Regions from separate parts of the Thermomonospora cellulosilytica genome, predicted to be linked through region 1. Evidence: riboswitches for the same ligand, from Rfam matches in the RefSeq annotation. Region 1 holds a riboswitch; each other region holds the start of a gene.
The links. A riboswitch is a leader RNA that binds a small molecule or an ion and turns the genes downstream of it on or off. The one in region 1 is predicted to bind cyclic di-AMP.

Region 1 (5,552 bases):
GACCAGTAGGAGAACGCGGCGTGCGGGTTCCCGGCGAGGTGGGCGGCCTTGACCGGGGTCTTGTAGGTGGCCAGCCAGCCCAGCGGCCGCCCGTCCACGATCTCCCAGACCGGGATCAGCACCCGGGCGCGCGGCCTGCCCTTGCCGTCGACGGTCGTCATCGTGGCGTACACGATGTCGCCGATGTAGGTCTCGAACTGCTCGCGGATCTCGTCGAACGAGCGCACCTTCACGGTCATCGGACCACCTCCGGGTCGGGTACGGCCACCGGGGCCACGACCGGCGCGGGCGCCGGGCGGGTACGCAGGCCGAACGCGGTGATGACGGCCGCGAGCACGGCGGCGGCCAGCGGGACGACGAGCGCCGCGCGGATCGCCTCCAGCGCCGTCCCGGAGCCGAGCGCCGCGACGTTGACGGCGGTGACGGCCGACAGTCCCAGCGCGGTGCCGAACTGGATCGCCGTGTAGAGCAGCCCGCTGGCCAGCCCGTGCTCCTCCTCGGGCACGCCCTCCACGGCGGCCATCGTCAGCGGCCCGTACGCCAGCGAGAACGCCAGCCCGAGCACGATCAGGGACGGCAGCATCGCCGCGTACGTCCAGTCGGCACCCACCGGCAGGAACAGCGCGTAGGCGACCGCCGCCAGCACCAGCCCGCCGAACAGCACCCGGACGTTGCCGTACCGGTTGACCAGCCGGGGCGTCAGCGTCGGCGCGAGCACCGTGTCGATGGCGATCACCAGCATCGCCAGGCCGGTCTCCAGCGTGCTCCACCCCCGCACCTCCTGCAGGTACAGGGTGAGCAGGAACTGGAACCCGCCGAACGCCCCGATGAACAGCAGCGCCGCCGCGTTCGTCCGCACCAGCGTCCCCGACCGCAGGATGCCCGGCCGCACCAGGGGGTCGGCGGCGCGCCGTTCGATCAGCACGAACGCCGCCAGCAGCGCCAGCCCGGCGGCCAGCACCGCGGCCGTCAGCCCCGGGCCCCGCGACGGGTGCTCCAGCCGGACCACCCCGTACACCAGCAGCAGCATCGCCCCGGTGATGGCGAACGCGCCGGGCAGGTCGAAGCCGCCCTGCCGTTCCCCGGCGGCGTCGGTGTCCTTCACCAGCGGGATCGCGGCGGCCAGGATCACCGCCGACATGATGACGGGCGCGAAGAACACCCACCGCCAGCCCAGCGAGGCCAGCAGTCCCCCGGCGACCAGCCCCAGCGAGAACCCGCCCGCGGCCGTTCCCGCGTAGACCCCCAGCGCCCGGGTCCGCAGCGGCCCCTCTGGGAACGCGCCGGTGAGCAGCGCCAGCCCGGCCGGCGCCATGAACGCCGCCGCCACCCCGGTGACGAACCGGGCGACCAGCAGCATCCAGCCCTCGGTCGCCAGCCCGCCCAGCCCGGAGAACAGGCAGAAGACCGTCAGCCACAGCAGGAACATCCGCCGCCGCCCCAGCAGGTCGGCGGCCCGGCCGCCGAGCAGCATGAACCCGCCGTAGCCGAGCACGTAGGCGCTGACCAGGCCGCTGAGCATCCCGGTGGACAGCCCCAGGTCGGCCCGGATCGACGGCAGCGCCACGTTCAACATCGCGACGTCGATCCCCTCCAGGAAGATCGCGCCGCACAGCACGAACAGCACGCCCCAGGCCCGCCCGTCCATCCGGGCGTCCGTCGTGGACATCGGCCCACTCCTCTCCGCACACGGAACCGGCCGGTATCGGAACATGGGGCCGGTTCCTTCTTGTAACCGACAGCATCGTCAGTCACCATGAGGAGTCATGGAAGAAGGCACTTCGAAGTCCCCTGGTAACTGCTGTGGTACCGGCCCCGACCAGGAGGCCTTCCAGTGGGACACCCGTGAGGACTGCGAGGTCCGGCAGATCCTCGACCGGATCGCCGACAAGTGGTCGCTGCTGGTGATCGCCCTGCTGGACCGGCGTTCCCTGCGCTTCACCGAGCTGCGCCGCAAGATCGACGGGATCAGCCAGCGGATGCTCACCCGCACCCTCCGCCAGCTCGAACGCGACGGCCTGATCAGCCGCACCGTCCACCCCACCGTCCCGCCCCGGGTCGACTACGAGCTGACGCCCCTCGGCCGCACCCTGCACGCCACCATCCAGGCCCTGGTCACCTGGACCGAGGAGCACCAGAACGAGATCGCCGCCGCCCGCGCCGCCTACGACGCCCGCGAGGCCGCCGAACGGGAGGCCCAGCGCCGCGAGGCCGCCGAACGCGACGCCATCGCCCACCAGGCCCTGGCCGCCCTCCGCTGACCTTCCGCGCCGCGGAACGCGAAACGCCCCGGCCGGGCGAACCCGGCCGGGGCGTCGAAGACCAGCGGCTAGTGCTCAGAACACCGAGATGTGCACGTGGTCGTAGTGGTTCTGGGTGATGGAGCCGCGGTCGGACATGGTCTTCCAGCCGGGGCTGCGCAGGTCGTAGATCCGCTGCTTCCAGATGATGTACTTGATGCCCAGCCGCGAGGCGTTGTTGATGGCGTACTGGGCGACCGCGTCGCCGTGGGCCAGCCGGTCCGACGAGGGCATCCGGCCCGCGGTGCTCTCCATGAAGTCGCAGGCGCGCCCGGACCCGTGGTCCAGGGGGTCGCCGGGGCGGGTGCAGCCGATCATCGGGAAGGGGCCCAGCTCGGCCTCGATCTCGTTCTTGACCTTGATCATCCGGGGGGTCATCCCGCCCGCGCCGACCAGCGGGGACTCCGGCTTGTACTTCTTCAGCAGTTGCTTGACCCGCTCGCGCTGCTTGGAGATCTCCTCGATGTCGTTCTCCAGCTTCTTGATCTTGGCCTCGGCCTCCCTGCGGGCCTGGTCCTGCCGGCCGACCAGAACGGCGATCTCCCGGACCTTGGCGGCCTTCTGCTCGGACAGATGGCGGGCCAGCGAGGCGTTGCTGAGCAGCCGGTTGGGGTCGTCGCTGGCCAGGATCTGCACCGTCATGTCGACGCCGTTGCTCATGTACTGGGTGGCCGCCATCTCGGCCACCACCCGCCGCGCCTCCTCCAGGTCCTTGCCGAGGACCTGGGCCTTCTTCAGCGCGTTGTTGGCGTCGCGCCGGGCGTCGCGCAGCTGCTCGAGGTTGCCCCCGTACTCCTTCTCGAGCTTCTGCATCTCCCTGGTGAGCTGGCGGACCTTGGCCGCGCCCCCCGGCTCCGCGGCCATCGCCCCCGGCGAGGTGGAGGACGTCAGCAGGAACGCCCCGGCCGCCGCGGCGAGCGCCAGGGCCGTGCGCCGGAGTCCGCGCCGCGGCGCACGGGTGCCACGAGTGGAGTCAGGGGTCTCCACGTGCTCTCCTCTCTTGTTCGCCTACCGGGTTAGCTGACGGGTTCGGACCGGGAGGTCGGCCCTGTCGCGGCCGGACGGGCCGTGAGTTCACCCCGGATCTACGTTGGGTCCCCGGTTCCCGCGGCGGGCTGGCACCGCGGGATTAGGCTGCCGGCGTCCCTACGGCATGCCGACGGCCGGACGCCGCGGGCGTTCGGCCGGTGAGCGAACCGTATGACACCGAAGTGCACTTCGCCAAGATTAAACCCCTTGCGCAGCGGCAGTCGCTATGACCTCGATGACCGCTTATCGACCTGTGCTCTCACCTGTGGCCGGGCCATCCTACGTGAGAACGTTCACACCCCGCCCCGCGGCGGTGACGGCCCGTGTCAGCCCTTGGTCAGGTCCGCCCGGTAGCTGAGCGTGGTGCCGGTCCGGGCCCAGGCGTACTCCAGACGGCCGTTCGGCTTGCGGGTCACCACCACGTCCCCGGGGGTGACGGTCTTGCAGGGCGGCTGCGGCCTGAGCGTCATCTCCAGCCGGCTGCCGGTGCCGCGGGTCAGGGTGAGGGTGCACTGGCAGCCGCGCGGGTAGACGGCCCGCGCAACGGTCTCGCCCGCCTGGAAGGTGACCCGGATCTGGAACGACGCCCCCCGCCTGGAGTTGACCGCGGTGCCGCTCCAGGTCCCGGCGAACGCCTCGGGGATGCTGCTGACCGGCCGGTTGTCGGCGGCCTGCTGGGACGTCCCGGAGGCGCCGCCCGCCGGGCTGGAGTCGCGCAGCTGCGGCCACAGCACCAGGGCGATGATCACGATGCCCGCCAGCACCCCGACGGCCAGCGAGATCAGCACGCCGAGCGGCCGGTTGGCGCCCCCGCGACGCGGCGGCGCGGCGCTCGCCGGGGGGACCGGGGGCACCGGAGGGTACGCCGCCGTCGGGTCGGCGGCGGCCGGCTGCTGCCACGGGATCAGCGGCGGCTGCCCCGGCCGGTCGTCCGGACCCGGACCGCCGGGCTCGCCGGACGGGAACACCGGCGCGCCCAGCACGGCGGTCTCCCCCGGCCGGGGCGGCTGGGGCGGCGCGTACGGAGGGTCGGCGACCGTGGGCGGCGCGGGCTCCTCGGCGGCGGGCAGGGGCGGCGGGGCGGGCCGCGGCGGGCGTTCGGCGGCCAGCGACCGGGCCTCGGTGACCAGTGGCTCGGGCACGGTGGCGACGGACGGGCTCTCCTGCCCCAGCAGGCGGTCCAGCAACTGCCGGGCGGTCGGGCGGCGGGCCGGGTCCTTGGCCATCGCCTCCCGCACGATCCCGCGCAGCGGCTCCGGCAGCGGCGAGTAGTCCGGCTCGTCGTACAGGATCCGCTGGATCACCGCCTGCACCGTGTCGTCGCCGAACGGCATCCGCCCCGACGCGGCGAACAGCATCGTCGAGCCCCAGGCGAACACGTCGGCGGCCGGGCCCGCCTCGGTCCCGCTGAGCTGCTCCGGGGCCATGTAGGCGGGCGTGCCCGGCACCCCGCCCGCCAGGGTGAGCCCGCTGAGGTCCATGGCCCGGGCGATGCCGAAGTCGATCACCCGGGGGCCGTCGCTGCCGAGCAGCACGTTGGCGGGCTTGAAGTCGCGGTGCACCACCCCGGCCCGGTGGATGGCGGTCAGCGCGGTGGCCGTCCCGATCGCCAGCCGTTCCAGCGCGCTGGCCCCGCGCGGGCCCTCGGCGGCGACCAGGCCCTGCAGCGAGGGGCCCTCGACGTACTCGCTGACGATGTACGGGCGGTCCCCGGCCACGTCGGCGTCCAGCACCGCCGCGGTGCAGAACGTGGCGATCTGCTTGGCCACCTCCAGCTCGCGGATGAACCGGGAGCGCGCCAGCGGATCGGTGCTCAGGGTGGCGTGCAGGAGCTTGATCGCCACCTGCTCGCCGCCGGGGCCGCGGCCCAGCAGGACCACGCCCTGCCCGCCCTCGCCGAGCCGGCCGACGATCTGGTACTCGCCGAGCCGTTCGGGATCGGTGGGTTCTAGCGGCCGGGCCTGGGGCATCGGCAACCTCCGTGCGTTTCCTGGGCCACGCCGCGCCGCGCGGGCGTGCCCTGTCCGGCTGGCCCAGGGTGCCAGCGACCGTCCCTTTTTACCGCCTGGGCGGTGGTTCGCGGTGCAGAGCCGGGCAGGAGGTACCGGTACGGTCGGTGTCGATGGCCCGTGCACCGCTCACCCTCACCGTGCTGAACGAGCAGCTCGCCGCGCTGGGACGGCCCCCGTACGAGGGGCCCGACGAGCCCGCGGCGCTGCGTCT
Region 2 (5,552 bases), 1.1 Mb from region 1:
GTTCCGTGCCGTAACGCACCATGACCATGCGCCGATCATCGACGCCGGGTGGTCGGGGACACGGAAAGGGATGGGCGGAAGAGGCTCGACATGACCCATTCCGGACACGACCGCCTCCGCCCCGGCGCGTACGGCACCACCCGGCCCGGGTCCCGGCGGACGCCGGCTCCCGGCCCGGGTCCTCCCCGCACGCCGCGGGCGCCACGGGCCCGGCGGGGTCCTCTCCCTGAATGGTTACCCAACGCCGCCCGCGCGCGCCACACCTCGGGGGCATCGGCCGAATTCGGCCACATCGGAGCCGGTGAACGCTCCGATGCATCTGATCCGCCGGGAGAACGGCGCCGCCGCTCTCCCACAACCGCACATTACGCGCACCCAGTCGGCTGTTGTGGGCCGGTCGACAACTCCCTCACCCCGCAACCAGCGCGTACCGACCAAGGCCTACCCGTACCTGTGCGGCACCCGGACCGAGCCGGGTCCGCATCCCCGCGGTCATCACCACGGACGAGGGAGGACGGAGTGGAACAGGCCACACTCGCACGTCGTGGCACCGAGGAACCGCGCCTCAGCGAGGACGACATCCGGCTGCTCGCCCAGATCGCCACCGGCGTCACCGCCGATGTCGCGGCGCGCCGGCTCGAGCTGAGCGCACGGACGCTGCGGCGGCGGTTGCGGACCATCTGCGACAGGCTGGACGTGAACACCCCCATCGAGGCCGTCGTGTGGGCGGCCCGCAGGCAGCTGATCTGACGGGCGCCGGGCACGGAGCCCGGGGCCGGCGTCACGGGGGATCCGGGCGGGCGCACGACGGGGTGCGCCCGCCGCAGTGCTTCAGGCCACAGTGCTTCAGGCCACCCGGACCGCGCCCGCGTACGGGCGGCCCGCCAGCGACGAGATCTTGACCACGTCACCGGTCTGCGGGGCGTGGATGAACTTGCCGTCCCCCACGTACATCCCCATGTGGTGCAGGTCGGAGTGGAAGAACACCAGGTCGCCGGGCTGCAACTGGCTGCGGGAGATGTGCGTGCCGGCGTTCCACTGGCTGCCGGTGTAGTGCGGCAGGTTGATGCCCACCTGCTTGTAGGCCCACATCGTCAGGCCCGAGCAGTCGAACGCGTTCGGCCCCTCGGCCCCCCACACGTACGGCTTGCCGAGCTTGGACATCGCGTACCGCAGCGCCTGGGCGGCCTTCCCGGTGCCCACGACCGGCAGCTTGGCCAGCGCGCTCGGGTCCCGCTTGACGACCCGGTCGCGGACCTTCTCGTACAGCTCGGTCACTTCCTTGCGCTGCCGTTCCAGATCCGCGCGCAGCTTCTCGACCTGCGCGGCGCGGTTCTCGGCCGACTTGCGGGCCCGCTGGGCGGCCTGCATGGCCTGCAGCATCCCCTGCACCTTCACCCCCTCCTGGGTGGAGAAGTACTGCAGGGTGGCGGCCTGGTCGAGCACCCGCTGGGGGTCGCCGCCGCTGATCATCGCCACCGCCGGGTCCACGCCGTTCTGCATGTAGCTGCTGGCCGCCAGGCTGCTGACCTTCTGGCGGATCTCCTCCAGCGCCTCCTCCTGCCGCCGGGCGTTGGCGGCGGCCACCTGGGCGGCCCGCCGCGCCTGCGACAGCTGGACCTTCAGCCCGTTGTACTTCTCGGTGAGCTGCTCGAGCCGGTCGGCGAGCTTGAACGCCTGGTCGGTGAGCTCCTTGGTGGAGGGCTCCGGCTCGGCGTGCGCCGGACCCGCCGGGACGAGCGCCGAGGCCGCCAGCACGGTCCCGGCCAGCCCGGCCAGCACGGTGGTCCGCCACCGGCCGCGGGCGGCGCGGGGTGGGCGTCTGCCTCCTCGCCCGGCCGGACGGGCCGCGTCCCGCGGGGCGGATGGGGGACCCTGCGGATCGGGTTCGGGGCGGATGGACTCCACTCGGTCTCCTCTCCTGGTCCGCCTACCGGGTTAGCTGACGGGTTCGGGCAAGGAGAGCCCTACCGCGGTCGGCGCGCCGGGCGCCGGAGCGGACTCACCCCAGGGGCGCACCCTCCATTGGGTCCGACGGAGCGTTCGCTCCTGCCTGCCCAGGGGCATCAGATGGGTCCCCGGCTCCGCCGGGCATCGGGGCGCCCGACGGACTCGGCGGTCTCAGCACAGGACGCGCTGATGTCAGCGTCGCAGACTAACGGAGTCCGCCGACCCTGCCAACAGGAACGTCCGAAGACCCAGCTCGGCGGGGCACCGGCACAACGGCGGGCCGCCGGGACCGATACGCTCCCCTGTTCGTGGAGGTCACGATCAGGCGGGCGCGAACGGCCGACGTCCCGGCGATCCGCCGGCTCATCGACAGGTACGCCGGCGACGGGCGGACGCTGCGGAAGTCGACCGTGACCCTCTACGAGGACGTGCAGGAGTTCTGGGTGGCCGACGACCGCGAGCTCGGCGTCGTCGGCTGCGGTGCCCTGCACGTGATGTGGGAGGACCTCGCCGAGGTCCGCTCCGTCGCGGTCGACGAGCGCTGCGGCGGCCGCGGCATCGGGCACCGGATCGTGACCCGGCTGCTGGAAACCGCACGGGAACTCGGCGTGCGGAGGGTGTTCTGCCTTACCTTCGAAGTGGAGTTCTTCCGCCGTCACGGCTTCCGCCCGATTCTGGGCACTCCGGTGTCGCCAGAGGTGTACGAAGAACTCCTGCGTTCTTATGACGAAGGCGTGGCCGAGTTCCTCGATCTCGACCGCGTCAAGCCGAACACCTTGGGCAACACCCGGATGCTGCTACGCCTGGAGGAGTGACCGAAGCGATGAGCGACCCGTACCGCGGGGGACAGCCCTACAACCCGCACTGGCAAGGCGGAAGCCCCCCGGGGCAGTGGCAGCGGCCGCCGCAGACGCAATGGCAGCCCCCGGCCCATCACGGCGGCGGGTACGGCGGTTATGACCACGTTCCGGCGGGCGGCCTGCCGCTGGCGCCGATTGTGCGGCGGGCGGGCGCCCGGCTGATGGACAACGCCCTCGTGGCGGTGTTCGGATTCGCGCTCGTGCTGCCGATCGCGTGGGGCGTGATCGGGTTGGACGCGCCCGGCAGCGATACCCGTACCGAGGGCGGCGTGTGGAACTGGCCGATCATCATCACGCTGTTCGTGGTGCTGGCGGTGCTGCCTTTCCTCTACGAGGCGGTCCAGCTGGCGTTGTGGGGGCATACGCTCGGCAAGCGGATGCTCGGGATGAGCGTCGTGCGCGACGACGGCGAGCCGATGACGATGACGCAGGCGGTTTGGCGCGCGGCCGTCAACAACATCGGCTACCAGCTCGGCCTGTTCCTGTTCCTGATCCTTGCGGTGAAGGTCTGGGAGTACTTCGCCTACGGGCTGCTGCTGGTGTCGATAGGCATGGTGATGGCCTATCTGTGGGCGATCTGGGACGAGCCGCTGCACCAGGCGGTGCACGACCGCTTCGCCCAGACCGTCGTCGTCGACGACCGGGTGGGCCCCGAGGACGACCAGTACGACGCTCCCTGATCGGGTCATGCTCGACGACGACGCACCGCCGGAGCCCGCCCAGCGGCTGGTGGCCCGGGTCGTGGACACCCTCGTGGTGGGGCTGCCGGTGGCCCTGGTGATGCGCTCGGAGCCGCTGGGCCTGCCCCGGGCCACCGCGGACCTGCTGACCGTCCCGATCCTGGCCGGGCTGCTGCTGGTGTACGAGGCGGTCCAGCTCGCGCTGTGGGGCCGCACGCTGGGCAAACGGTTCGCCGGCCTGCGGGTGCGCGGCGAGCCGGGCGGCGCCGGGCCGGGGCTGGGGACGGGCCGCGCGCTGCTGCGGTCCGCCGTCTACGCGGTGCCGATCGCGCTGCGGCCGGTCCCGGTGCTGGGGGTCCTGGCGGGCCTGTTCTGGGTCGCCAACGCCGCCCTGGTGCTGGAGGGGACGCGGCGGCAGGCGCTGCACGACCGGCTGGCGGGCACCGTCGTGGTGGCCGTCCCGCACGCCCGCCGGTCCCCCGAGAGCGGCGGTTAGCATTCGGAGCTTTTCTGCTGCCAACTGGTCAGGGCAGTGGAAAACCGCCCGGACCGCCGGCGGGTTCGGATGGGCCGCGGATTTCGTGGCCGCGGCGGGCCCGCGCACCCCGCCGGAGGCCCCGATCGCCCATCCCACCGGGCCTGACGGCGGGTCGGCATTCCGTGGCCCGCGGGGCTTAGCGGCGTTACCCCCCCCGGCTAATCCACCCGGTGCGCGGCTCCTCCGGCGGTCCGTTAAGGTAGTTGTGGGGGCCATTTATCCGCTATCTTCCGACCGGACTTGCGCGGTGCCGGGCGGGAGACTACGCGCCGTGTTCGCGCCGAAGCTTTACCGGCGGCCGCCGGATTGCCCGCGGAGGGTCGTGATCTTGCCGCCGGGGACCGCCCGCCGGCCGATCGCGGGTGCGCAAAACGCCCATCCGGGGGCGGCTTGCCGGGATGCGGCGGCCGGACAATTCCCGCCGTCCGGGCCGGGTCGCGCCCCGTCCTGCGGACTAAGCCGGGCATAGCGGATTCGCCTCCCCTGATTACGGGGAGTTACCACCCTGCCGGGAATCTTCCCGGCGTGGCGTTGAATTGTCATCCGCAAGCGCTTCGGTATATCTTTGGAAACCGAATGTAGTTTGCTCCGGCGGAAAGGTCTGTCCCCATGGCACAGAAGGTTCAGGTGCTTCTCGTCGACGACCTCGACGGTGGCGAGGCGGACGAGACCGTGTCGTTCGCGCTCGATGGCGCCTCGTATGAGATCGACCTCAGTGGTGAGAACGCAAAGAAGCTGCGGGATTCTCTTGCGCCGTTCGTGCAGCACGCCCGTAAGGCGGGCACCCCGCGGCGGCGCCGCTCGCGCGGTGCGTCCAGCCGCGAGCGCAGTGCGGAGATCCGCGCCTGGGCGAAGGCCCAGGGCATCAAGGTCAATGAGCGCGGTCGCATCCCGGCGAGCGTCGTGGAGAAGTACGAAGCGACTCACTGACTCGTCGCCGGCGACGGCCCGCCCCACCGGATGATCCCGGGGCGGGCCGTTCGCTTGCGGCGAAGCGCCCGTGCCCGCCCGGGGCCCGGCCATCGGCCCCCAGGGTCGGCCCAGCGCCGCGAACCCGCCCGTCGGGACCGGGAACGCCCAGGTCGGACAGGGGCCGGACGGCCCGTGACCCGGCTCGCGGAACGCCGCGCGAGCCGGGTGAAAGCCGTTCGCTTGGGGCGTAGCGGGAACATGCCGCGGCCGCGTGGTAGTTGGATGAGGATGAACAGCGCTTAGCTGGGGAACGTCTCCTGGTGGGAGTGCACCGGGTGGCCTCCTCGGGGCGGGCTAGTCGGCGGGAGGACGGGTCCGGACACGCCGGATCCGCCCGACCGCTCTAAGAGGAGCGACGAGATGTTCGAGAGGTTCACCGACCGCGCGCGGCGGGTCGTCGTCCTGGCCCAGGAAGAGGCCCGGATGCTCAACCACAACTACATCGGGACCGAGCACATCCTTTTGGGTTTGATCCATGAGGGTGAGGGTGTGGCGGCGAAGGCTCTGGAGAGCCTGGGGATCAGTCTTGAGGCGGTGCGGCAGCAGGTCGAG
Region 3 (5,552 bases), 4.0 Mb from region 1:
GGATCCCGCTCGACAAGGCCGCCCTGGTCGGCTGCGGCGTCACCACCGGATGGGGCGCGGCCGTCAACGCCGCCGACGTCCAGCCGGGCGAGACCGTCGTCGTGATCGGCCTGGGCGGCATCGGGATGAACGCCGTGCAGGGCGCGGCCATGGCCGGCGCCCGGCACGTCATCGCCGTCGACCCGGTCGAGTGGAAGCGGGACCGGGCCGGGGTCTTCGGCGCCACCCACACCGCGGCGTCGGTCGAGGAGGCCGCGGCCATGATCGCGGAGATGACCTGGGGCGCCAACGCCGACAAGGCGATCCTCACCACGGGCGTGGCCACCGGCGACCTCATCGGCCCGATGATGGGGATGGTCGCCAAGGGCGGCCGCGGGGTGGTCACCGCGGTCGCGCCGATCTCCCAGGAGAACGTCCAGCTCAACCTGTTCGACCTGGCGATGCAGCGCAAGGAGCTGGTCGGCTGCATCTTCGGCAACGCCAACCCGCGCCGTGACATCCCGCGCCTGCTGCGCCTGTACGAGGAGGGCAGGCTCAAGCTCGACGAGCTGGTGACCAACACCTACGCCCTCGACGAGGTGAACCAGGGCTACCAGGACATGCTCGAGGGCAAGAACATCCGCGGGATGATCAAGTACTGATCCGGGGACCGGTACGGCCCGCCGGGCCGTACCGGTCCGGGAATCAGGCGCGTCTACCAGGGAGGAGGCCCTGCCGCCGTTCAGCCTGCTCGGTCCAGGTGCGCCAGGGCCTTGGCCGTGAAAGTGCGGACGTAGTGGTCGGGGTCGTCCTGTCCGCGTTCGAGGTGCGGGCGCAGCGTGTCCTGCTCGGCGGACGTCAGGCTCTCCTGCTCGACCAGCAGCAGGAACTTCAGTGCCGCGCCCTGGCGTACGGCGTGGTGGGCGTCGTCCAGCAACCGCAGCCGACCGGCGAAGTCCATCTCGCCGAACCGCTCGGCGAGATGGAGCGCGGTGGAACGCACCCGTCCCTCGGGATGTCCGAGCAGCGCCGGCAGCAGGGGGCGCACCTCCGGGATGTGCCACAGGGCGTTGTGGCAGGCGTCGGCGTGCTCCACATCGCGGGTGAGCAGGCGCGTCAGCCGTTCCGCCGACCGGCGTGCCAGTTCGCGCACCGCGGGGTCGTCGGCGGGAGGCGGGAGCGGCAGGCCGGGCACGCGTCCGGCCCGCCACCGCTCCAGCCCGCCGCGCGGGGAACCGTCGAACCGCTGGAAGAAGGCGCCCAGCCCGGCGACCGCGCCCAGGCGCACCGGCTCGGCCGGATCGTCGAGCAGGCCGAAGATCAGTTCGGCCTCGGGGACGCCGCCGGCGGCGCCCAACGCCCGGACCGCCGCACCGCGCAACTCGGCCTCCTGCCGTCCGGTCCCCGCGAGGAACCGCCGCAGCAGGTCGGCGCCCAGCTCCCAGGCCGTCGCGCCGCGCGGTCCGGTCTCCTGCCGTCCGGGTCCGGTGACGAATCGCCGTAGCAGGTCGACGGCCTCGGCCGTGCCGGCTCCGGCCAGCGCCTCGGCCGCGCCGGGCCCGCACTCGGGGTCGGCCAGCCAGGCGGCCGCAGGCGCGACGGCCTCGGGCACGCGGTGCGCGGCCAGCGCACCGAACAGCACGTTGCGTGCGTGGGGCTCGGTCTCGGCTTCAAGGGCGGCCAACAGAGCTTCGGTCACCCGCGGCTCGGGATCCCACAACCGGCGCCAGGCCGCCTCACGCGTCTCGGGGTCGGCATCCGGGCCCATACCGGGGATGCCGGCCTGCGGGCGGGCCAGCATGTGCAGCGCCCGTCGTCGCACCTCGTCCGGCCCGGTGCGGACCAGATCGGCGAAGACGGCGTCGGCCTCGGGCAGCAGCCGCAGCAGGAGCCTGGCGGGCCCCCAGATCAGGGGGTCGGGGTCGGCGAGCAGCGGCACCAGCGCCCCGGTCGGCACCGGCACTCCGAACCGCAGCAGCCAGTCGAGCACCACGGGCCGGCTGCGCAACTCGCCGTCCCCGACCCGCTGGACGAAGGCCGCGGCCACCGCGGGCCCGGTCGCACCGAGCCGGTCCAGCGCGTTCACCGCACGCCGCCGGACCTCGGCGTCGGGATCGGAGCACAGCGCCACCAGCGGCCCGATCGGCGCCGCCTCGCCCTGCCCGCCCAGTCCCAGCGCGGCCGCCGCGCGTACCTGCGGCGCCGGATCCCCGGCCAGGGCGGTCAACTCGGCGACGTGCCCGGGAGCGCGGCTCAGCCCCTTGGCCGCCGCCGCACGACGCGCGGGATCGGCCGAGCCGATCTCACGCAGGAAGAACGCGACCTGATGCCCCGCGACCATGCCCCACCCCCGACCGCTTCTGCCGAGAAGACGCCCCAGACCCACGCCCGGTTGGCACACCACCGCCCGACCACAGGCCCCGGGGTCCTGCCGGGGTGGCGGGCAAGGAGATCCCCGGAACCGCCAGGTAGATCTTTTTGGGGAAACTTGTCCGGTTTTGGGGTTTTCAATACGATCTAGTCGCATTCATCGTCGCCGTCGATGATCGCCTCCGCCGGAGGCGGACGACGGCCGCCGAGTCCGCTCCGACCACCGTCGAGCGGAGCCGGGGACCCACTGTTTCCGGGGTGAATCCGCCTTGTGCGGTAGGGCGTCTCCTGGCCCGAACCCGTCAGCTAACCCGGTAGGCGTCAAGGAGAGGAGAAGATCGTGGAGGAACGTCGCTCCATCGTCCGGCGCCCCCACCGGCGCGCCACGGATCCCCTGACCTTCGCCGCGCACGGGCTCCCCGGTCACGTGCCGCCGGCGTTCCATCGGCCGTCGACGGCCTGACGGCCTTCCCGGGCGGGCGGTTCTGAGCCCCTCCGGGAACGGCACGAAGACCATCGCGGGTTCCGGCACGCCCTGACCATTCCGAAACCCGCGAAACCCGCGAAACCCGAAAGGGCGATGCGCCCGCCGGCCATTGCACGTGCCCGGGAAATCCGGACGGCGGCGCGGTTCGCCCGTCCACGTCACGCCCTTCGGCCGACGCATTTCTCTGCCATCACGCAGAGCACTCGTTCTTTCACGCACAGCAGGATGGGATCCTTCATGCCCGCAAGGCCCAAGCACCGTAAGACGCAGACCCCCGCGATGTCCCGGCGCAGGCTCCTCGTCGCCGGCGGAGTCCTCGCCGCGGGAACGCTTCTCGAAGTGTCCGGCTACGCCGCCGACGCCACGGCCTCCTCCGACTCGGACCGGACCCCGGACCGGCGCAAGGCGCGCGAGGCCGCCGGTCGCCGTTCCGGGCACGACATGCCGCGCATCCGCACACGCGCCGACTGGAACGCCAGGCCCGCCCCCGCTCCCCGGCTGGTCCGCGAGGCCCCGAAGTTCGTCGTCGTCCACCACACGGCGACGCCGAACGTGGACGACTTCTCGCTCGAACAGGCGTACCGGCTGTCCCGCAGCATCCAGAGCGCCCACATGGGCGTCAACGGCTGGCCCGACACCGGCCAGCACTTCACCATCAGCCGGGGCGGCCACATCATGGAAGGCCGCCAGGGCAGCATCGACGCGGCGCGCAGGGGCTTCTTCGTCGAGGGCACCCACGCGGGCCGCGCCAACGACTTCACCGTGGGCATCGAGTGCGAGGGCACCTACAGCGACGTGCTGCCGCCCGAGCCCCTGCTGGCCTCCCTCACCGAGACCCTCGCCTGGCTGTGCCGCCAGTACGACCTGGACCCGCGGGAGGCGATCGTCCCCCACCGCCACTTCAGCTCCACCGAATGCTGCGGAACCGCCTTCGCCGCAGCGCTGCCCAACCTGCGGGGCGTCGTGGAGGACCTGCTCGGCTGAGCCGCCGCCGTACGTCCCGGGCCCCGTTCTGCCGGGCTTCCGCGCGCGGGCACGGAAGGGCGGCCCGTCCGTCGATGTCCGGTCCGGCGGACGAAGCCGTGTGCGGTCCGATCGAGCCTGGGGACGCCGGGATGCGTACCAACGGGCGTAGGCCGTAGGAAGGGGACGGCTCCATGCGCCCAGGGGTCCGCATCGCCGCCCGGTACCGGCTGGAACGACGGCTCGGCGAAGGCGGGAAGACCGAAGTGTGGCAGGCCGCCGACGAGGTCGGGGGCCGCCGTGTCGCGATCCGGCTGCTGCACCCGGGACGAGCGGCGGATCCGGTGGTGCGCGGCGGGTTCAGGAGCGGCGCGCGGGCGGCGGCGGGGCTGACCCATCCCCGCATCGCCGCCGTGCTCGACCACGGCGAGGCGGACGGCGTCGACGGCCGTCCCATCCCCTACCGGGTGACGGAGTTCCTCGAGGGGCGCATGCCGGAGGGCGGTCTTGCGGGGCGGGAGGCGATCGCGGTGCTCGTGCAGGTCGCCGAGGCCCTGGCCGCCGCGCACGAGGCCGGGGTCGCGCACGGCGATCTGCGGCCGGCGAAGGTCGTGCTGGGCGAGGACGGCGTCAAGGTGCGCGACTTCGCCCTCGGCACCGAGCCCGCCGACCCCGCCTACCTGCCGCCGGAACGGCAGATCGGCCCGGCGGCCGACGTCTACGCGCTGGGCGTGATGCTCTCCGAGGCGCTGACCGGCGAGCGCAACCCGGACGGCCGCCGCCCCCCGCACGTCTCGCTGGAGGTCGCCGAACTGTGCCGGCGCTGCCAGGCGTACGAGCCGGACCAGCGGCCCACCGCCCACGAGGTGCGTTCCGTGCTGATCGGGGCCGCGGCCGAACCGGAGCCGTCCCCCGAGCCGCCGCCTCCGCCCTCCCCCGGGCGCATGCCGATCGGCCCCGCCCGCATGCTCGCCCTCACGACGGTGGTCGGTCTGGTCGCGGCGGCGACGCTCACCGTCGTGACCGTCCCCGGTGCGGAGCCGCCCGGCCGCCGCGCGGCGCCTCCCCTGGCCACCCCGTCCGGCCCGCCGCCGTCCGCCTCCGTTCCCCCGTCCGGATCCCCGTCCCCGTCTCCGTCGTCCGGTTCGCCCTCCCCGGAGCCGATACCGACGTCCCCGAGCCCGTCGCCGCCCTCGGTGGTGACCCCGGCCCTCCGTCCGCCGGACCGCGCGACCCTGGTGCACAGGCTCAGCCGCGTACGGGAGGCGATCGAAGCCGGCCGCCAGTACGGCGAGATCCACCCCCAGGTGGCGGCCGAACTCGACGCGCTCGTCACCGACTTCCAGGGCGAACTGGCCGCCCATCGCCCCGTCGCCGTCGAACAGCGCCTCGACCTGCTGTGCACCAAGGTCGCCGAACGCTACCGGGCGGGCGCCATGACCAGGTCCCGGGCTCGGGAGATCCTCCACGCCCTGGACGCCGTCGACGACCCCGTCCACGTCGCCCCGGCGTCCCTGCGGATCCCGTTCTGAGCGGAATCCCGAAATCCCCGGCGTCCGTATACCGCCGGCGGGGCACCGGCGTGAAACCCGCACAATCGACCGGTCGCGTCAATGGCAAAAAATGCCAAAACAACAAAACAAATCGGCTGCTCCCCGGGCGCGGAATTCCGATGTATAAGTGAGGCCGTACCCTCCAACCACCCCCTGGAGAGCAGATGCGCGTCCCCCGCCGCGCGCTTACCACCGTTTGC
Region 4 (5,552 bases), 2.7 Mb from region 1:
GGCGGGCGGCTGCGCAGGGAGCTGCCGCGCGGCACCAGGTCCTCGGTGCTCGCCTCGACCGCCAGGCCCCGGGAACGGGAGGCCCCCCAGGTGACCGGGCGGCCGGACGGGCTGCGCGGCGACGTCACCACCATCACCGGCAACCAGATGACGCCTCGGATGCGGAACGTGGTGCTGGAGCTGAACAACCGGTTCGGGCCGTTCCCCGTCGTCGGCTGCTTCCGCACCGGCGCCGACGCCCAGGACCACGCGCTGGGCCGGGCGTGCGACTTCATGGAGAGCACGGGCGGGCGGATGCCGAGCGCGAGCGCGCTGCGGCACGGCGACCAGGTCGCGGCGTACGCCGTCGCCAACGCCGGCCGGCTGGGTATCCACTACGTGATCTGGAAGCAGCACATCTGGAACATCCGGGGCGGCGGCTGGCGGCGCATGGGCGACCGCGGCAGCATCACCCAGAACCACTACGACCACGTGCACATCTCGGTGCGGTAGTCCCGGTCAGGGCGTGCCGAACAGCGTCCGCGGCGGCACCGGGACGCGCACGTCGCCGCCGCGCAGCGGCGCGGCCCCCGCGCTGAAGCCGGCCAGGGCGTCGGAGTCCATGCAGCGGGCGCGGACCGCTCCCCCGGCCGCCCGGCGGGTCAGCTCCGCGTCGGGCAGTTCGGCGTCGGAGGCGGCCAGGATCAGGTTGCCGAACCGGCGGCCCCGCAGCACCCCCGGCTCGGCCAGCAGCAGCGTGTGGCCGAAGACGCCGCGCAGCGTGGCCACCATCCGCCGGGCGAACTCCAGCCCCCGCCCGTCGGCGATGTTGGCCAGGTAGACGCCGCCGGGCCGCAGCACCCGCCGCACGTCCCGGGCGAACTCCTCGGTCACCAGGTCCCCCGGCACGGTCGCGTCGGCGAACGCGTCCAGCACCACCAGGTCGTCGCAGGCGTCGGGCAGCGCCGCCACCCCGCTGCGCCCGTCGGTCACCCGCACCCGCAGGCCCCGTACGGAACGCAGCGGCAGCCGCGCCCGCACCAGGTCCAGCAGGGCCGCGTCGGGCTCCAGCACGATCTGCCGGGAGCCGGGCCGCGTCGCCGCCACATAGCGGGGCAGGGTGCAGGCCCCGCCGCCGACGTGGACGGCGTCGATCGGCTCGCCGGGCGGGCGCACGCAGTCCACCACGTCGCCCATCAGCCGCATGTACTCGAAGCTCAGGTGGGTGGGGTCGGCCAGGTCCACGTAGGACTGCGGGACGCCCTCGATGGTCAGCAGCCAGCCGTCCGCGCGGTCGGGGTCGCGGCGCAGTTCGGCCCGGCCGTCGGCGCTGCGCTCGGCCGCGGACGCCGCCGCCCTGCGGGCGTCCCGTCGCCGCTCCATGCCCCTCCCTGCCCGTCCGGTTCGCGGGGATTCCCTCGCGAACACACCTTTACGCCTACCATGCCGGAGAAGGCCGTGACCGGCTCCGGCGGATGACTTGCCCACCCGCTTTACCTCAAGTACATTCCCCCGAGACCGGTTCGTGACCAACCCCCCACCAGGAGGGTCGAGCCGAACCGCCGAATGTTCCGCGACGCAGCCGGCGTCGCCGGAACGCCGGGGACCCGACGCGCAACGGGGTGAATCCGTCCGCGGGCGGTAGGGCGCCTCCACGCCCGAACCCGACAGCTAACCCGGTAGGCGGTCCATGGAGAGATATGGATCCGATAGGCAAGAAGCTGCTCGACATCGCCGAGCAGGAGCTCGGTTATACCGAGAAGGCCGGCGGCTACACCAAGTACGGGGAATGGTGGGCCGAGAACGTCGACTCCGACCACGATCCGTACTTCAAGACGGCGCCGTGGTGTGACATGTTCCTGGCCTGGGCGGCCGACAAGGCGGGGGTGACGGAGCAGGCGGGACAGTTCGCCTCCACCGTCGACCACGCCAAGTGGTTCGCCGCCAACGGCGCCTGGGGCAGCGAGCCCGAACCCGGTGCGATCGTGTTCTTCGACTGGAAGGGCTCGAACGACATCGACGCCATCGACCACGTGGGCATCGTCAAGAAGGTCGACGGCGACGAGATCCACACCATCGAGGCCAACGTCGACGGCGTCCACCTGCGGGAGAAGGTCCGCGACGAGAGCGTCATCGCCGGTTACGGCTATCCGTCGAAGGTGAAGCCGGCCTCGCAGGCCGCCAAGTACGTCCCCAAGCACGCCGCCCCGCCGCCCTCCCCCGAGCAGCTGACCGGCGCCCCCGGACGGCAGGGGCAGGCCGCCGCCACCCGCGAGACGTCCGGCGACGGCGAGCCGCTGCTGTCCGGGCCGCAGGACGCGGTGCTGAGCGGGCTGGTGGCCGTGGCGGTCGTCGGGTCGGTGGCGCTGTCGGTCGGCAGGGCCGCCGCCGCCAAGGTGCCCGCCGCCCCGCCGGTCCGGGTCCGCAAGCGCGGCAAGCACCACCGCCGCCCGGTCTCGCTGCCGGCCGACATCACCCCGGCGCAGCTGGACCAGGCCGAGGCCGTCACCACGCAGATGCCCGCGATCAGCGCCGCGGTGGCCGCCGAGGCCGAGGACCGCGAGTTCTGGGGCCGGATCGAGCACCTCAAGGAGGACCAGGAGCTGGCGTTCTGGGACTCGCTGCACGCCGAGCTGGCCGAGGCCCCGCGGCGCCGCGCGATCCCCGCCGGCCACGAGGTCCCCTCCTCGCTGAACACCTGATCGCCCCGGCGTGCGGTCGCATGGCGCCCCGCGCGACCGCACGCCGCCCGGATCGCGGCGCTCCGGCGGGCCCGCGTCCGGGCCGTTCCGCCGTCAGCGCAGGCCGTAGCGGCCGCGACCGGAGTGCGTGCGCACCGCCGCCATCCGCGCCGCCGGCCCGGTCCGTGCGCGGGCCCGCATCAGGCCGCCGCGTTTGGCGTGCGCCCGGGTCCGGGCCAGATGAGCCGCCCGCTGCCAGGCACTGCGATGACGCATCCGGCGCCGCCGCCACAGCCAGGCCGCGACCGCCGCGGTGGCCAGGGCGGCCAGCCCCGCGCCCGCCTTGCCCGCCGTCGGGCCGGGCCGGGCGCCCATCCGGTCGGCCCGGCCGGCGAACCGGTTCCTGACCTCGCCGAGCTTGCGCTGCGCCCGGGCCTTCACGTCGGCCTTGGCGGCCAGCGCCTGCACGGTCTCGCCGATCTCCGCACGGGTGCGCTCGATGTCGGCGGCCGCCTTCGACTCACTGGTGGTCATCGCGTGCTGTCTCCTTACGTGCAGTACGGCTCGCCGAAGGAGTTCCCTGCCGCGACACGGCGGACGAGCCCCGCGACACGCGCTTTGCCGCCGCACACCGCGATTTTGGCGACGCGGATGCGAACCCGTGCCCGCACCGCGTGCGGCGCGTCAGGTCACCGGGCTCAGGTGCGGGCGGCGGCGCAGCCGGTGGCCTCGACGACCTCGGCGATCTCCCCGATCCGCACGGTCAGATCCAGGGCCGCGCAGCAGGCGTCGGCATTCATCGGATCACCACCTTCCGCAGCAGCGCGTTCACCGCATGTGCGAACACCTCCCAGCCGGTCGCGGTACGGCGCAGCACCGCGCCGCCCGCATCGATGATCCGGTAGTACCTGCAGGCCGGCCCCGTCTCGCCCTCGCGCCGCTGTGCGGTGACCATCTCGGTGCACTGCAGGCGAAGCGCCACCGGACACAGGGGCCGCTGCGGATCGGCCCGAGCCCGACGTCCCCAGGGACTGCGCCAGCTCTTGACGTGCTCTCCGGCTTGAAGGCCGGGGATTCAGTCCGTGCCGCGTGTGCGGCACCCCTGGTGGCTTCCTGTTTCGCCGGGTCCTGCCCTCCGCTAGGCGGCGGGTCTTACGGCCCCTCCGCAGGCGTTTAGCCTGTCCGCCCGCCCGGCGGCCAGGATGTTCTTGGCGGCATTGACATCCCGGTCATGCCGGGTGCCGCAGACCGGGCACGTCCATGCGCGGACGTGCAACGGCTTGGGACCGTCCTTGACCTTGCAGGTCGAGCACGTCTGCGAGGTCGGCTCGAACCGGCCGACCCGGCCGACGTGCCGCCCGTGCCGGGCCGCCTTGTAGGCCAGCATCGCCGTGAACTGCGCCCAGCCGGCGTCGTGCACCGATTTGGCCAGCCGGGTCCGCGCCAGCCCTGACACGCACAGGTCCTCCACGTAGACCGCTTGGTTGTCGCGGATCAGCCGAGTGGAGAGCTGGTGCGCGAAGTCTCGGCGCGCGTCGGCCACCCGGGCGTGCGCCCGAGCGACCTTGGCGGCGGCTTTCGTGCGGTTGTTGGACCCTTTCGCCGTGCGGGCCAGGGCGCGCTGGGCCTTGCGCAGCCGCCGCTCGGCCCGGCGCAGCCACCGCGGATTGGCGATCTTCCGGCCGTCCGACAGCACCGCGAAATGGGTGAGGCCCAGGTCGATGCCGACCTCGGCCACCGCCTCCGGCAACGGCTCATCGCCGACCTCGACCACGAACGAGGCGAAGTACCGCCCGGCCGCGTCCATGACCACCGTCACACTGGACGGCTCCGACGGCAGGGACCGCGACCAGCGCACCGGCACATCCCCGATCTTCGGCAGCCGCAACCGCCCACCCGCCGTGACCGTGAACCGGGCGTTGCGGGTGAACCGGATCGACTGCCGGGCGTCCTTACGAGACTTAAAGCGGGGCTCGGCGATCTTCGGCCCCGTGCGCCTGCCGGTGAGCGAGGCGAAGAAGTTACGGTAGGCGGCGTTCAGGTCGGCCAGCGCCTGCTGCAGCACCACCGCAGACACCTCACCCAGCCAGACGCGCTGCGGGGTCTTCTTCGCCTCCGTGATGACCCGCCGGGACAACTCACCGTCCGAGACGTACGGCAACCCCCGCTCATGGGCCTCCCGCCGTACGCACAGCCCGTCGTTGTACACCACCCGCGCACACCCGAAAGCCCTGGCCAACGCCGCACGCTGACCAGCGGTCGGGTAAAGACGGAAGTTGTACCGCAACTGCACACCGCGACCATAACGCCACCCTCCGACAGAACACCCAAGAACTCACCGGCGCCCGCAGGGCATTCCCTCGCATCAGCCTTCACCCGACCTCAAGGCCGGAGCCGGTCGGCATTCCGGTGGCAGCAGGACTCGCGGCGGACCAGGACGGCCAGGACGCACAGGTCCAGCACTCCGCGCAGCCATTGGCCGCGTCGTTCATGATCCACGCGCGACAAGCCAGCACGGCTACCTAGATAGCGCCGCAAACTAGTCGGAATCCGTCCGGGGTCAGTGCCGGTGCGGGCCGGTGTCGGTGCGGCGGCGCCGGCGGACCAGGGTGCGGGTCGGGGTGCGGGGGATGCGGATGGCCGAGCGGCGGACGATCGGGCGGCGGCGCCCGGCCGGGCGGTGCACCACGGGCCCCTGCCCGGCGGCGCGCAGCTCGTCGATCAGGCGGTCGAGGTGGACCAGCAGCTCGCCGTGCAGCGGCCAGTGGCCGGGGTCCTCGCGCAGCAGTCCGCCCAGTTCGTCGCGGCGGCGCCGGGCCTCCGACAGGCAGCCCTCCAGGTCGGCGGTGCGGCGGACGGCGTCGTCGGCGGTGGCCGCGGTGGCGGCGCGGG

Region 2: it holds a riboswitch for cyclic di-AMP, as region 1 does, so the genes downstream of both, HNR21_RS01820 (C40 family peptidase) here and HNR21_RS07185 (coiled-coil domain-containing protein) in region 1, are expected to answer to the same signal.
Region 3: it holds a riboswitch for cyclic di-AMP, as region 1 does, so the genes downstream of both, HNR21_RS26030 (peptidoglycan recognition protein family protein) here and HNR21_RS07185 (coiled-coil domain-containing protein) in region 1, are expected to answer to the same signal.
Region 4: it holds a riboswitch for cyclic di-AMP, as region 1 does, so the genes downstream of both, HNR21_RS19755 (CHAP domain-containing protein) here and HNR21_RS07185 (coiled-coil domain-containing protein) in region 1, are expected to answer to the same signal.

The regions. Positions count from the first base shown of each region.
Region 1 is NZ_JACJII010000001.1:1,467,324-1,472,875, reverse strand. Features, by position in the region: gene HNR21_RS07200 (pyridoxamine 5'-phosphate oxidase family protein) at 1-239, opposite strand, end outside; gene HNR21_RS07195 (MFS transporter) at 236-1,669, opposite strand; gene HNR21_RS07190 (winged helix-turn-helix transcriptional regulator) at 1,767-2,261, shown strand; gene HNR21_RS07185 (coiled-coil domain-containing protein) at 2,337-3,287, opposite strand; cyclic di-AMP (ydaO/yuaA leader) riboswitch at 3,291-3,431, opposite strand; gene HNR21_RS07180 (serine/threonine-protein kinase) at 3,656-5,299, opposite strand; gene HNR21_RS07175 (sterol carrier family protein) at 5,452-5,552, shown strand, end outside.
Region 2 is NZ_JACJII010000001.1:358,009-363,560, reverse strand. Features, by position in the region: gene HNR21_RS01825 (LuxR family transcriptional regulator) at 520-750, shown strand; gene HNR21_RS01820 (C40 family peptidase) at 847-1,908, opposite strand; cyclic di-AMP (ydaO/yuaA leader) riboswitch at 1,912-2,128, opposite strand; gene HNR21_RS01815 (amino-acid N-acetyltransferase) at 2,259-2,765, shown strand; gene HNR21_RS01810 (RDD family protein) at 2,774-3,490, shown strand; gene HNR21_RS01805 (RDD family protein) at 3,498-3,986, shown strand; gene HNR21_RS01800 (histone-like nucleoid-structuring protein Lsr2) at 4,638-4,958, shown strand; gene HNR21_RS01795 (ATP-dependent Clp protease ATP-binding subunit) at 5,361-5,552, shown strand, end outside.
Region 3 is NZ_JACJII010000001.1:5,514,056-5,519,607, forward strand. Features, by position in the region: gene HNR21_RS26020 (NDMA-dependent alcohol dehydrogenase) at 1-641, shown strand, start outside; gene HNR21_RS26025 (HEAT repeat domain-containing protein) at 722-2,320, opposite strand; cyclic di-AMP (ydaO/yuaA leader) riboswitch at 2,543-2,685, shown strand; gene HNR21_RS26030 (peptidoglycan recognition protein family protein) at 3,074-3,820, shown strand; gene HNR21_RS26035 (serine/threonine-protein kinase) at 3,994-5,331, shown strand; gene HNR21_RS26040 (SGNH/GDSL hydrolase family protein) at 5,517-5,552, shown strand, end outside.
Region 4 is NZ_JACJII010000001.1:4,199,326-4,204,877, reverse strand. Features, by position in the region: gene HNR21_RS19765 (VldE C-terminal domain-containing protein) at 1-492, shown strand, start outside; gene HNR21_RS19760 (spermidine synthase) at 499-1,362, opposite strand; cyclic di-AMP (ydaO/yuaA leader) riboswitch at 1,559-1,680, shown strand; gene HNR21_RS19755 (CHAP domain-containing protein) at 1,680-2,681, shown strand; gene HNR21_RS19750 (DUF3618 domain-containing protein) at 2,775-3,194, opposite strand; gene HNR21_RS19745 (hypothetical protein) at 3,457-3,642, opposite strand; gene HNR21_RS19740 (RNA-guided endonuclease InsQ/TnpB family protein) at 3,799-4,953, opposite strand; gene HNR21_RS19730 (FUSC family protein) at 5,221-5,552, opposite strand, start outside.